Regions from separate parts of the Micromonospora sp. NPDC048930 genome, predicted to be linked through region 1. Evidence: riboswitches for the same ligand, from Rfam matches in the RefSeq annotation. Region 1 holds a riboswitch; the other holds the start of a gene.
The links. A riboswitch is a leader RNA that binds a small molecule or an ion and turns the genes downstream of it on or off. The one in region 1 is predicted to bind S-adenosylmethionine.

Region 1 (6,693 bases):
CGGTGGCCGCGTACACCTCGTCGGCGCCGGCCGCCGCGCAGACCTCGGCGAGCCGGGCCAGGTCGTCCGCCGCCCGGGCGCCGGTGTCCACCGCCGCCAGCAGCAGCGCCTCCGCGTCGGTACGCAGCCCCATCGGCCGGTACGCCTCGATGGCCCGCAGGTGCGTGCGGTCCAGCAGTTCCAGCAGGCTGGGGGTGAGCCCACGCTCGGCGATGCCGGCGACCGCCGTACCGGCCGCGGCGGTGGTGGGGAAGACCGCGACCAGGGTCAGCGACTCCTCCGGCGCCGGCCGCAGCGACACGGTCACCTCCGTGATCACGCCGAGGGTGCCCTCCGAGCCGACGAAGAGCCGGGTCAGGTCGTACCCGGCGACGCCCTTGGCGGTGCGCCGGCCGGTGCGCAGCACCTCGCCCGAGGCGAGCACCACCTCCAGGCCGAGCACGTACTCCGTGGTCACGCCGTACTTGACGCAGCACATCCCGCCGGCGTTGGTGGCGACGTTGCCGCCGATGGTGGAGGACTCCCAGGAGCCCGGGTCCGGCGGGTAGTAGAGGTGGTGCTTCCGGACCGCGCCGGCCAGCGTCGCGTTCACCACGCCGGGCTGCACCACGGCGATCCGGCTGACCGGGTCGATCTCCAGGATCCGGTCCATCGCCACGGTGCTCAGCACCACCGCGCCGTCCACCGCGTTCGCCGCGCCGGCCAGCCCGGTCCGCGCCCCCTGCGGCACCACCGGTACGCCGTGCCGGCCCGCCGCCCGGACCACCGCCACCACCTCCTCGGTGCTGCGTGGGCGCACCACCACCAGCGGCGTGCCCGCCGCGCAGAGGTCGGCCTCGTCCCGCTCGTGGATCCGTAGCAGGTCCGGGTCGGTCAGCACGGCGGCGTCACCGAGGGCGGCCCGCAGCTCGTCGAGAAGGGGGTTGGCGACCATGCCGGGAAGGCTAGGTCGTGCCGGCGGCGATCATCAACCGGGCGTACCGTTGGTCGCCATGCTGTACGTCGACCGGCCCTCGGTGCCGTGGCGGGGCCGGCTCTGGTCGCATCTGGTGAGCGACGTCTCGTACGCCGAGCTGCACGCCTTCGCGGAGGCGCTCGGCGCGCCCCGCCGGGCCTTCGACCGCGACCATTACGACCTGCCGGCCGAACGCTTCCGGATGGCCGTCTGGCTCGGCGCCCGGGTCGTCCCCTCCCGCGAGATCGTCCGCGTCCTCCACGCCGCCGGCCTCCGCCGCCCCAAACACCTCTTCCCCCCACCTCCTCCCCACGATCTTGCACCTCGGGTTGCCCGTTCGAGGTGATGTGCGCCCTTTGTCGGCACCACAACTGCAAGATCGCCGGGGTCAGGGGCGCAGGGTGGTGAGTTCTCGGGTGAGGTTGGCGCGGGCCGTGGGCTCCCAGCGGGCGTGTGGGTCGGGGAGGCGGTAGAGGGCGGGGAGGGCCAGGAGGGCGGCCAGGACGGTGGCGCGGCCGGCGCGGAAGGCGGGGTCGGGGACGTGGGCGTACTCGCGGCGCACGGCGGCGGCGTAACGGTCGTACTCGGGGGCCGGGGCGGCCAGGATCGCCAGATCGGCGTCGCAGAGCAGGGCGCCGTCCGGGTCGTCGGGCGGCACCGCGTGCCCGGCGGTGAGCAGCACCAGCCGGCGTACCTCGGTCACCGCGGCAGCCGGCAGCCCGGCGTCGGACAGCAGGTCGCCGGCCAGTTCGGCGCTGGCCCGCTCGTTGGCGTCCCCGCCGGCCCGGGGGTCGTAGACCGCGTCGTGGCACCAGGCCGCCAGCCGGACCAGCTCCGGGCGCCGGGCCGCCCCGGCGTACGCGTCAATCACGTCCAGCACCGCCCGCAGGTGCGGCACGCCGTGGTAGTGCCGGTGCGGCTCCCGCCAGGCGGCCAGCAGCCGGTCCCCGGCCCGGGCCACTCCGGCCGGGTCGGACGCCCCTGCCTCGCGGGCCGCCAGCCGCCACCGCTCGATCAGCTCTCCCACCCGGTGCAGTCTGCCGCACCGCCCCGAAACCCGAGGATTCACCCGGTGCGGGGTGGGTAGTCCCGGCCATGGCCGAGGCCCGGGAGCGACGACCCTCGTTCCTGCGTCGTGCCCCGCTGCGCGAAGGGCTGGTCGACCTGGACGGGCCGCGCATCGCCGAGGCCGTCGAGGAACTGCGCAACCGCAGCAAGGCCACCCTGCACGATCGCCTGCACCGGGTGCGTACGGCCGCCGGCCTGGCGGTCCAGGCGGGCCTCGCGGCCGGGCTGGCCTACCTGATCTCCCACCGGTTGCTCAACAACCCGCAACCGGTGTTCGCGCCGATCTCGGCGGTCGGCACCTTGGCGGCCTCGGTCGGCCAGCGCTTCCGCCGGACCGTGGAGCTGATCATCGGGGTGGCGGTCGGGGTGGCCGTCGGCGACTTCCTGATCTACCTGCTCGGCACCGGGGCCTGGCAGCTCGGCCTGGTGGTGACCGCGGCGATCCTGTTGACCATCTTCGCCGGGGCGAGCGTGGCGATCGTGATCCAGGCGGCGGCCACCGCGGTGCTGATCGTGACGCTCAGCCCGTCCACCCAGAACCTGGAGGTCCCACGGTTCGTCGATGCCTTCATCGGCGGTGGCATCGCGCTGCTGGTGACCGCGATCCTGCTGCCCCTCAACCCGCTGCGCGTGATCAACCGGGCCGCGCGGCCGGCGCTGGACCTGCTCGCGACCCAGCTCGACACCTGTGCCGAGGCGCTGCGCAAGCGGGACCGGAACCTGGCCCAGCAGGCGCTGTTCCGGCTCCGGGAGAACAAGGAGGAGCTGGCCGCGTTCTCCGAGGCGATCGAGGGTGCCAAGGAGACCGTGACCATCTCGCCCGCCCGCTGGCACCGGCGCAGCGAGCTGACCCACTACGCCGAGGCGGCCGAGCCGATCGACCGGGCGATGCGCAACAGCGGCACGCTGATCCGCCGCTCGGTCACGATGATCGAGGACGAGGAGCCCATCCCGGAGCCGATGCCGGACTCGGTCAGCCACCTCGCCGAGTCGGTACGCCTGCTGCGGCACGAGTTCGCCGTCGGGGAGGAGCCGGAGAAGGCCCGGGAGCGGGCGCTGCGCGCGGTCAGCGAGGCCGGCCGGGCGTACGCGGAGGGGGTCGGCTTCTCCGGCAGCGTGGTGATCGCGCAGGTGCGTACCGCCGCCAGCGACCTGATGGTGGCCTCCGGCATCGAGCAGGAGGAGGCGAACCGCCTGGTCCGGCAGGCGTTCGGCGAGAAGGAGCAGCGCACCGGCGAGACCGCCGAGCAGAGCCCCGCCCCCAAACCCCCCACCGCACCCCCCGTCGGCTGACCCGCCGCGCACGGGTTCGCAGGCCCCTGATGCACGGAAAGAGTGGTCATTCGATGGTGCATGGCCACTCTTTCCGCGAATCAGTGCGGACCTGGGAGGGGGCGGCGGCGGTCAGGGGAGGGTGGCCAGGGCGGTGAGGAGGGCGTCCACGTCGGCCTCGGTGGTGCCGAGGCCGAAGCTGGCGCGCAGGGCGGTGGGGGGCAGGTCGGTCCGGCCGGTGCGCGCCGCCGCCTCGGCCAGCAGCCGCCGGGCCAGGGGGTGGGCGCAGAAGAGCCCGTCCCGCACCCCGATCCGGTGCACCCGGGCCAGGTGGGCGGCGACGTCGGACGAGTCCCGCCCGGCGACCACGAAGGAGGCGATGCCCACCCGGGGCGCGTCCGGGTCGAAGGTCCGCAGCTCCACCACGTGCGGCAGGGCGTCGATCCCGTCCCGCAGCCGGGCCAGCAGCGCCTGCTCCCGGGCGTGCAGGGCGTCCCGGTCGGCGTCGGCGAACGCGGTACAGACTGCCGCCAGGGCCACCGCGCCGAGCAGGTTCGGGGTGCCCGCCTCGTGCCGGGCCGGCCCGGTCGCCCAGCGCACCTCGTGGGTGGCCGCGCCGACATGGCTGGTGGCCCCGCCGCCGGCCAGGTACGGCGGCGCCGCGTCCAGCCAGTCGCCCCGCCCGACGAGGACGCCCGCGCCGAACGGCGCGTACAGCTTGTGGCCGGAGAGCGCCAGGTAGTCCACGTCCAGCGCGGCCAGGTCCACCGGGGCGTGCGGGGCGAGCTGGGCGGCGTCCACCAGGATCCGGGCGCCGTGCCGGCGGGCGACCCGGGCCAGCTCGGCCACCGGCCAGCGCTCCCCGGTCACGTTGCTCGCCCCGGTCACCGCGACCAGCACCGGCAGGCCCGGCCGGGCGTCGCGGGACAGCTCGGCGAGGGCGGCGGCGAGCGCGCGTACCGCCCCGGCGGGGCTGGCCGGCACCGGCAGCCGGACCGAGCCGCGCGGCCAGGGCAGCAGGTTGGCGTGGTGCTCGCCGGCGAAGGTCACCACCGTGGTGCCGGCGGGCAGCGCCCGGGCCAGCAGGTTGAGCGCGTCGGTGGTGTTCCGGGTGAAGATCACGTGATCGTCGGGGCGGGCGCCGACGAAGTCGCCGACTGTCTGCCGGGCCCGCTCGTAGGCCAGCGTGCAGCGCTGCGACAGCGCCCCGGCGCCCCGGTGCACGCTCGCGTACCAGGGCAGCAGCTCGGCCACCGCGTCGGCCGCGGCCCGCGCGCACGGCGCGCTGGCGGCGTGGTCAAGGTTGATCTCCCCCGGTACGCCGAGCACGCCGAGCGGGTCCGGCCGGGTCGGCGCCGGCGGCGTGGGCAGCGAGGGTACGAGGGTGACGGTCATACCGGAACCTCCCGGGTCCAGGGGACCCCGGGGTATGGGCACCGGGACGGGGTCCGCGCTTGCCCAGCACGCGGTTCGGGCTGGGCCCGGTCATCACCCGGGGCACCCCACCGCGAACTCGACGAGGGTTGCCGGCCAGCAAGCCGGGGCTTGACGCTGGCACTCGTGACCTGCCCCGGAGCATAGCGGGCGGAATGCGGCCGGACCAGTGGGTCGCGGGTGACTACGCTGACCGCATGGCCGACACCCCGCCCGGCGGAGCCCTGCCGCCGCCGACCGCGCCCGCCGCCCCACCGCCGGGGTCGTCGACCCCCCGGATGCCGCTGCGCCGTCTCGGCTGGCGACGGATCCTGGCGCTCGCCGCGGTGGTGCTGCTGATCGCCGCGGGCGCGGTGTTCATGGTCTTCACCCTCGGCGAGAGCCTGGGTGCCGAGGCCCTGTTGGTCGGCGTGATCGCGGCGATCCTGCCGGTGCCGGTGCTGGTCTCCTGCTTCCTCTGGCTGGACCGGTACGAGCCGGAGCCGCTGAAGTACCTGATCTTCTGCTTCGCCTGGGGCGCGTTCGTCTCCACCGCTGTCTCGTTGCTGGTCAACGAGACAGCCGCGAAGCTCTTCCAGAACTGGGGGCTGCCCAGCGCCCTGGTCGCCGTGCTGGTCGCCCCGTTCATCGAGGAGCTGACCAAGGCGGCCGGGCCGATCCTGCTGCTGATCTTCCGGCGCCGGGAGTTCTCCGGGGTCACCGACGCGCTGGTCTACTGCGGGCTCTCCGCGGTCGGCTTCGCCATGGTGGAGAACATCCTCTACCTGGGCGGCTACGGCTACCGCACCGGCGTCGAGGAGTACGGCCCGGCCACCGGCGCGCAGCAGGTCATCGCGATCTTCATCGTCCGGATCCTGCTCTTCGGCTTCGCCCACCCGCTGTTCACCTCGATGACCGGGGTGGGGCTGGGTGTCGCCGCCCGCACCGCCGACCGGCGGGTACGCATCCTCGCCCCGATCGCCGGCCTGCTGCTCGCGATGATGCTGCACGGCACCTGGAACCTGCTGCCCTCGCTGGCCGTCGCCACCGGGCAGCCGGTGATCGTCCTGTACGGCTACATCGGCGTGATGGTGCCGATCTTCTTCGGCATGGTGGGGCTGGCGATCTGGTTGCGCGCGTGGGAGGGGCGGCTCACCGAGCGGACCCTGCCGGACTACGTCCGGGCGGGCTGGCTCACCCCGCCGGAGGTGGCCGCGCTGGGCAGCCTCGGGCGGCGGCACGCCGCGCGTACCTGGGCTCGCCGGGTGGCCGGTGACGGTGGGGTGAAGGCGATGCGGGGCTACCAGTTCGCGGCCACCCGGCTGGCGCTGCTGCGCGACGGGATGCGCCGGGGGCTGGACCGGAAGCCGGCCGACCGGGACCGGACGGTTAGGGAGGAACGGGAGCTGCTGGACGCGATCGCCGCGTACCGGTCGTTCTTCGTGGGGCGGGATCCGCAGGCGCCGGTCGGGGTCTGGGACGGGCAGCGCTACCACCTGCGGTTCCCGGACGGGTCGCAGCGGGCGGTCGAGGCGCCGGACGAGCCGGTGGTGCCGATCCCGGTCGTGCTCGCCCCGCCGCCGCCCCCGGCCCACCCGTTCGGCTACGGCCCGCCCGGCTGGTACGGCCCGCGCCCTGCGGCCCCCTGGCCCCCTGGCGCCTGACGGCCTGCCCGGCTGGTACGGCCCGCGCCCTGCGGCCCCCTGGCCCCCTGGCGCCTGACGGCCCGCCCGGCTGGTCCGGCGCCGTGCCTTCGGGCCCCTGCGGCCCCCTGGCCCCCCGGCGCCTGACGGCCCGCCCGGCGCGGGAGGTGGTCAGGTCATCAGGCCGGTCATGAAGTCGCCGAAGCCCTGGAAGATGGCCATCAGGGCCGCCCCGATCGACTTGAACAGTTGCGCGGCACCATCCGGCCGGAACGCCATGAAGTAGATCAGGAACGCGAAGAATCCCCAGGTCAGTATCTTCTTGAGCAGTACCGGCATGGT
Region 2 (6,693 bases), on a different contig from region 1:
GACAGCCTCCCGGTCACCGTTGTCGAGCAGTGCGCGTGCCGGTCCGGTGCCGAGAACGAGCCGGGTGGCGTCCGCGGCGTCGTGCCCGTAAGTCATGGCCGGGTCGACGGCGGTCACGGCGATGTCGCGGAAGCCGGCCCTGGTCAGCAGTTCGTCGATGCGTCGGGGGTCGGCCAGGGAGAACATGCCCGGCTCGTAGCCTGCCCCCGGGTCGGTTCGCGGGACGCGGCCGGCGAGCGCCGTCATGAACACGGTGAACCACTGCTGTTCGTCGAGGGCTCGCGCGCACGTGAACGCCAGGCGCCCGCCGGGCCGCAGGGCCTGCGCGACGTTGGTGAAGGCCGCCACAGGGTCGGTGAAGAAGGTCAGCCCGCCGCGGCTGATCGCGACATCGAACTCGCCGGGCGGAAACGGGTGCACCTGCACGTCGCCCTGCGCGAACCGGACGTTGGTCAACCCTTCGCCGTCGGCGTGGGCCCGCGCTGTCTCCAGCATCGGGCCGGACAGGTCGACGCCGACCGCGTACCCGTCCCGGGCACGCCGGGCGGCCAGCCGGGTGGTCTGGCCGTTGCCGCAGCCGAGGTCGAGCACCCGGTCGGCCGGGTTGATCCCGGCCGCCGCCAGGAGCGGTTCGTTGAGCTCTCCGCTGACCGCGTCCCAGTGGGCGGCGTGGTCGGCCCAGTGCCTGCCTTCCGGCCCGTTCCACGCCTTGGCCTGCTCAACGTTGACGATCGCCTGCATGTGCCACCTCCGAAGTTGCCGCTTGACCGGGCCGCCGCCGGCCCGGCCTGAAGACCCCGAGGACACGTTGATCCCAGGAGCAGGAGTCCCACCGCCGGTGCCGCCACGTCCGGCCAGGGCGGATGCGACGCGCACCCGCCGGGACGATGGTCGGACACTCGTACGATGTCGAACACGATGTCCGAGTATGGTCCGGGGCGGAGAGCCGGTTCAACGATCAGAACAGCGCCACGATCCGCTACCGGACATCCGCCGGCGACTGTTCGGGAAGTGGGGTGTGAGATGCCGGGACAGGACCGTCGGGTCCGGCGTAGCCAGCGTCTTCTGCGTGAGGCGCTGGTCGCCCTGATCCCCGAGAAGGGCTACGACCGGATCCGGGTGCAGGACATCCTCGACCGCGCCGACGTGGGACGCTCCACCTTCTACGCCCACTTCCGCGACAAGGACGACCTGCTGCTGGCCGGCTTCGACGACCTGCGCACCGACCTGCGGCGCGAACTCGACGCCCTCAGCCCCGGCGTGCCACCCCATCCGACCAGCCCGACCGGCGTGATCTTCGCCCATGCGTACCGTCACCGGGACCTCTACCGGGCGCTGTGCGGCCGACGCGGCGGCACCGTCGCGCAGCGCCACCTGTACCGGCTCGTCAGCGACCTGCTCCGCGACCATCTGCGCCAGCACATCGAGGCCGCCCGCAGCGACCTACCGGTCGAGGTCGCAGCCGCGTTCTACACCTCCGCCGCCCTCGGCTTGCTCACCTGGTGGGTCGACCAGGACTTCCGGCCCGGACCCGCCGCCCTCGCCGGCATCTATCAGCGGCTCGCCGCCCCCGGACTGCTCGGCGCGCTCACCCCGCCGACATCCGAGCCACCACCCTCGACCTGGACGCCAAGCCCGGCGCCCGAAGGGTTGCCGGCAGCGGGCTGACCGTCACGGCCGCCGACGTGGCCTCGGCGCTGCTCGGGGCGCACGCACGCGGACGGGCGGTCAGGGCCTGGAACCACTCGTCCTTGGTCCTCTTCGCCCGGCCGGTGGCGGGGCTCGGCGGGGACGGTGCCGGGCTGTGGCAGCTCACCGTCCTGCCGGTCGTCGGGATCATCGGACTCTCCCTGGTCGACACGTCCAGGATGGTCGTTCCCGGACGCACCCGGCGGTAACGTCGCGGCCCCCGCTGAGCCGCGACCCTGGAGGCGGGCGGCGAGGCCGGCTGGTCAGCCCCTTGCCGAGAATCGTTCACGAGCGTAGGAAGAACAGCACGCCCCCACCCCCGGCTCGCGCCCGCCGTCGGCTCAGGGCCTCCGTCCACCGTCGAAGGAGATGCGTGTGACCACCCTCAGGCGGCTCCGTCTCGCCGTGTCCGTGCTGGTGACCGCAGGTGCTGTGCTGCTCGGCACGGCCGCCGCCGCGGCGCCGCCGCCCGGAGTGCCACCGCAGCTGGCCGCGCACGGTGACTGTGACCCGATCGACTCGACGGCGTGCCTGCTGCCCTTCCCGAACGACTACTTCACCGTGCCCGACCCGGCCAGTCCCACCGGCCGCCGGGTGCAGCTCGCGGCCACCTCCATGCCGGCGAACGTACGGGGCGTCCCGATCAACCCGACCGAGTGGAACCGACAGGACGGCTTCAGCCCGGGCACGCCGATCCTGGTCCATGTGCCCGGCCTCGATACCACGGCCACGGGCATCGCGCCGGTCACCGACATCGGCCGCTCGCTGGCGCCGGACGCGCCGATCGTGCTGCTCGACACCGCCACCGGTGAGCGGACGCCGTACTGGGCCGAGCTGGACGCGCACGCCGCCGGCCAGCCGGACCGGCAGCTGCTCATCATCCGGCCGGCGGTCGCGCTGGCCGAGAGCACCCGGTATGTCGTGGGCCTGCGCGGCATGCGGGACCGGGACGGGGTTGTGATCCCCGCGCCCGCCGCGTTCCGGGCGTACGTCACCGGTGCCGGGGCCGACCCTCGCGACGGCCGCGCCCCGCAGATCAAACGAGTCCTCGCCGACCTGACCACGGCCGGCGTCAAGCGCGACGACCTCTACCTGGCCTGGGACTTCACCGTCGCCAGTCGACCGGGCCTGACCGGACGGATGCTGGCGATCCGCGACGACGCGTTCGCCACCCTCGGTGCGGCCGCACCGACGTTCACCGTCACCCAGGTCGTCAACTACGCGGCGGAGCAGGACGCGCGAATCGCCCGGCAGGTGAGCGGCACCATCGGCGTACCGTCCTATCTGACCGGCAGCGGCGGGCCCGGGTCACGGCTGCACTACGGGCCGGCCGACGGCGACGGAACGCCGCACACGCCCGATGCCCTGCCCACGCCGTCCGGCACGACGCTGCAGGCCGACTTCGTCTGCAACATCCCGCGCAGCGCCTCCGCCGCCGACCCGGCGCACCTGTCGCTGTACGGCCACGGCCTGCTCGGCCGGCCGACCGAGATCAACGCCGGCAACGTCAGGACCATGTCGGCCACCCACAACTTCACCTTCTGCGCGACCAGCTGGATCGGCATGGCCAACGCCGACGTCCCGTACGTGGCCGGCGCCTTCACCGACCTCAGCGCCTTCCCCGCGGTCGCGGACCGGCTGCAGCAGAGCTTCCTGAACTTCCTCTTCCTCGGCCGGACGATGATCCACCCGGACGGGTTCGCCGCCGACCCGGCGTTCCAGGACGCCACCGGGCGGCCGCTGATCGACGTTCCGGGCGGGTTGCACTACGACGGCAACAGCCAGGGCGGCATCAACGGCGGTGCGCTCACCGCCGTCGCTCAGGACTGGACCCGCTCCGTGCTCGGCGTGCCGGGGATGAACTACTCGACGCTGCTGCAGCGCAGCGTCGACTTCGCCCCGTTCCAGACGATCATGGACGGGTACTACCCGAACAAGGTCGACCAGCAGCTGATCTTCGCGCTGCTGCAGATGCTGTGGGACCGGTCCGAGGCCAACGGGTACGCCCAGCACATGACCGAGGACCCGCTGCCGGGCACCCCGGCGCATCAGGTGCTGATGCACGTGGCCTTCGGCGACCACCAGGTCTCCCCCGCCGCGGCCGAGGTCGAGGCGCGCACCATCGGCGCCCGCCTGCACACCCCCGCCCTCGCCGAGGGCTGGTCGCGCGACGTGCAGCCGTACTGGGGCATCGTGCCGATCTCGGCATACCCGTACGCCGGCTCGGCAATGGTGGTCTGGAACAGCGGTGCGGCCTACGCGCCGCCGACGACGAACCTCGCTCCGGCCGGGTCGGAGTACGGCAGCGACCCGCACGAGTTCCCGCGCGCCCAGCCCGGGGCACAGCAACAGAAGGCGACGTTCCTGCTCACCGGAAAGATCGTCGACGTCTGCGCGGGGGCGCCCTGCCCGTGATGCGGTACCTCGCCCGCGCGGGCAGCTGAAGTCTCACCTCGGAGTTGGTGGCCCGCGTCCGACGGTTATGCTTCGGCTCAGGTCACGAGTGCCAGCGACAAGCCCCGGCTTGCTGGCCGGCAACCCTCGTCAAAGTTCGCGGTGGGGTGCCCCGGGTGATGACCGGGCCCAGCCCGATCCGCGTGCTGGGCAAGCGCGGGCCCCGTCCCCTGTCACCCCGGGGTCCCTGGACTGCCGGAGGCCCGACATGACCCCTGCGCTCACCGCCCTGCCCGTCCAAGGTGCCGAGCTCCTCACCCGTACCGACGTCGTCACCTCCGTCGGCGTACACCGCGCAAACTGTTGGTTCGGCTCGCCGGAGCCGTCCCGGTACCGGGGCCCGTCTCCCCTGCCCCGGCGGTAGGCGCGCTCGCTACCGCGCGCGGGAGGCGCAGCGCGGGTACCGACGCCGCAGCCTGGTGGCGGTTCCTAACCCGAGCAATGTCACCAGGGAGTGCCGGCCGGCCACGGACCTCGCCCGCGCGGCCCCGCATCCGCCTGCTGACGCCACGTGTTCCAGGGAGCACTCCGAGATGGCTCAACCTGTCACCGACGCTGAGACCGATCCGATCGCCCGGCAGCGCCCCAGCCGGATGCCGTTCCACCGTTACCTGCCCTACGAGCAGCAGTTCCGGGTCGACCTGCCGGACCGCGCCTGGCCGACCCGCCGGGTCGAGACCGCCCCCCGCTGGTGCGCGGTGGACCTGCGCGACGGCAACCAGGCCCTGATCGACCCGATGTCCCGGGAACGCAAGCGCCGCATGTTCCAACTGCTCGTGCAGATGGGCTACAAGGAGATCGAGGTCGGTTTCCCCTCGGCCAGCCAGACCGACTACGACTTCGTCCGGCAGCTGATCGAACAGGACCTGATCCCCGAAGACGTCACCATCCAGGTGCTCACCCAGTGCCGGGAGCACCTGATCGACCGGACCTTCCAGTCGCTGCGCGGCGCCCGCCGGGCGATCGTGCACTTCTACAACTCCACCTCCACGCTGCAGCGGCGGGTGGTGTTCGGCCTGGACCGCGACGGCATCACCGACATCGCCACCACCGGCGCCCGGCTCTGCCAGAAGTACGCCGAAATCCACACCCCCGACACCGACATCCACTACGAGTACTCGCCGGAGTCCTACACCGGCACCGAACTGGAGTACGCCCTCGACGTGTGCGCCAAGGTCATCGACGTGGTCGACCCCACCCCGGACCGGAAGCTGATCGTCAACCTGCCCGCCACCGTCGAGATGGCCATGCCCAACGTCTACGCCGACTCCATCGAATGGATGCACCGGCACCTGCCCCGCCGCGACAGCCTCGTGCTGAGCCTGCACCCACACAACGACCGCGGCACCGGCGTGGCCGCCGCCGAACTGGGCCTACTGGCCGGCGCCGACCGGATCGAAGGCTGCCTGTTCGGCAACGGCGAACGCACCGGCAACGTCGACCTGGTCACCCTGGGCCTGAACCTGTTCTCCCAGGGCATCGACCCCATGATCGACTTCTCCAACATCGACGAGATCAAACGAGCCGTCGAATACTGCAACCAACTACCGGTACACGAGCGCCACCCCTACGCCGGCGACCTGGTCCACAGTGCGGATGAGACGCCGACCAGATCGGTCAGCCGACCCGTGGGTGCGCGATGACCAGCTGTCGGCTTCGATCGGGCCTCGATGCTCAAGGCTGTCGGGGTCGCCAACCCCGGCCGCTGTGGTGGCGGGGCGCGCTATGGCTCGAGGTTGCTTTCCACCAGGCGGGTCAGGAAGGCCTCGACAGCGTCGACCTCGTCCGCTGTCAGCTGTCTCCCGAAGTGCTTCACGACCTCGCGCAGGTGGGACCTGGACGCCCGTTGGAAGAGGTCGTGGCCGGTCGGGGTCAGGACGGCGTGGACGACACGGCGGTCAGCCGGATCGCGTTCCCGCCGCAGTAGCCCGGCGTCGCACAGCCGGTCGAGCAGGCGGGTGATGCCGCCGGTCGTGAACAGCACCGCCTCCGCGAGTTGCCCCAGGCGCAGCCGCTGATCCGGCGCATTGGACACGTGGGCCAAGACGTCGAATTCCGCCAATGACAGGCCATGGGCGGCCTGCATCTCCCGCTCGAGCTTCTTGAGGACCAGGTTCTGGCTGACGAGATAGAGCCGCCACACCCCGAGGTAGCGGCGTGTCGACAGCTGCTGCCGCTCGGTCACGAGCTGTCCTCCCCTCGTCGCCGCCCTCGCGCGGAAGCTTATCCGTACCTGGTCCGCCGCGGTGACGGCGTCCGGTGGCCTCGCCCGGCGGGTGACGCAGCCCACGGACTATCCGCTCTCTCTGACGCGCTAATATCTGATGCGTCAGACATTTGCGTGTCAGGCATCTGCGCGGCCGGACGCCAGACGTTCCGCGTCCGGTGACCGGCCGCCACCCATGTGCTCGGCCGCACAGGCGCACCCCAACCCATGAGAGGAGTGAGTCAATGCTGCGACACGTGCCGTACAAGTGGCTGGTCGCGACGGCGTTTGTGTTCGGCCTGTTCATGGAGATCCTCGACATGACGGTGCTGAACACCGCGCTT

Region 2: it holds a riboswitch for S-adenosylmethionine, as region 1 does, so the genes downstream of both, ACGFI9_RS04670 (2-isopropylmalate synthase) here and ACGFI9_RS15920 (aminotransferase class V-fold PLP-dependent enzyme) in region 1, are expected to answer to the same signal.

Annotation. Positions count from the first base shown of each region.
Region 1 is NZ_JBICUB010000005.1:266,039-272,731, forward strand. It holds gene ACGFI9_RS15900 (FAD-binding oxidoreductase) at 1-934, opposite strand, end outside; gene ACGFI9_RS15905 (DUF4031 domain-containing protein) at 993-1,301, shown strand; gene ACGFI9_RS15910 (metal-dependent phosphohydrolase) at 1,344-1,982, opposite strand; gene ACGFI9_RS15915 (aromatic acid exporter family protein) at 2,051-3,316, shown strand; gene ACGFI9_RS15920 (aminotransferase class V-fold PLP-dependent enzyme) at 3,428-4,690, opposite strand; SAM riboswitch class IV at 4,741-4,861, opposite strand; gene ACGFI9_RS15925 (PrsW family intramembrane metalloprotease) at 4,885-6,372, shown strand; gene ACGFI9_RS15930 (hypothetical protein) at 6,523-6,690, opposite strand.
Region 2 is NZ_JBICUB010000001.1:1,090,582-1,097,274, forward strand. It holds gene ACGFI9_RS04650 (class I SAM-dependent methyltransferase) at 1-741, opposite strand, end outside; gene ACGFI9_RS04655 (TetR/AcrR family transcriptional regulator) at 1,024-1,668, shown strand; gene ACGFI9_RS04660 (hypothetical protein) at 1,686-1,898, shown strand; gene ACGFI9_RS04665 (hypothetical protein) at 2,059-4,104, shown strand; SAM riboswitch class IV at 4,185-4,306, shown strand; partial or broken gene ACGFI9_RS04670 (2-isopropylmalate synthase) at 4,677-5,738, shown strand; gene ACGFI9_RS04675 (MarR family winged helix-turn-helix transcriptional regulator) at 5,867-6,328, opposite strand; gene ACGFI9_RS04680 (DHA2 family efflux MFS transporter permease subunit) at 6,595-6,693, shown strand, end outside.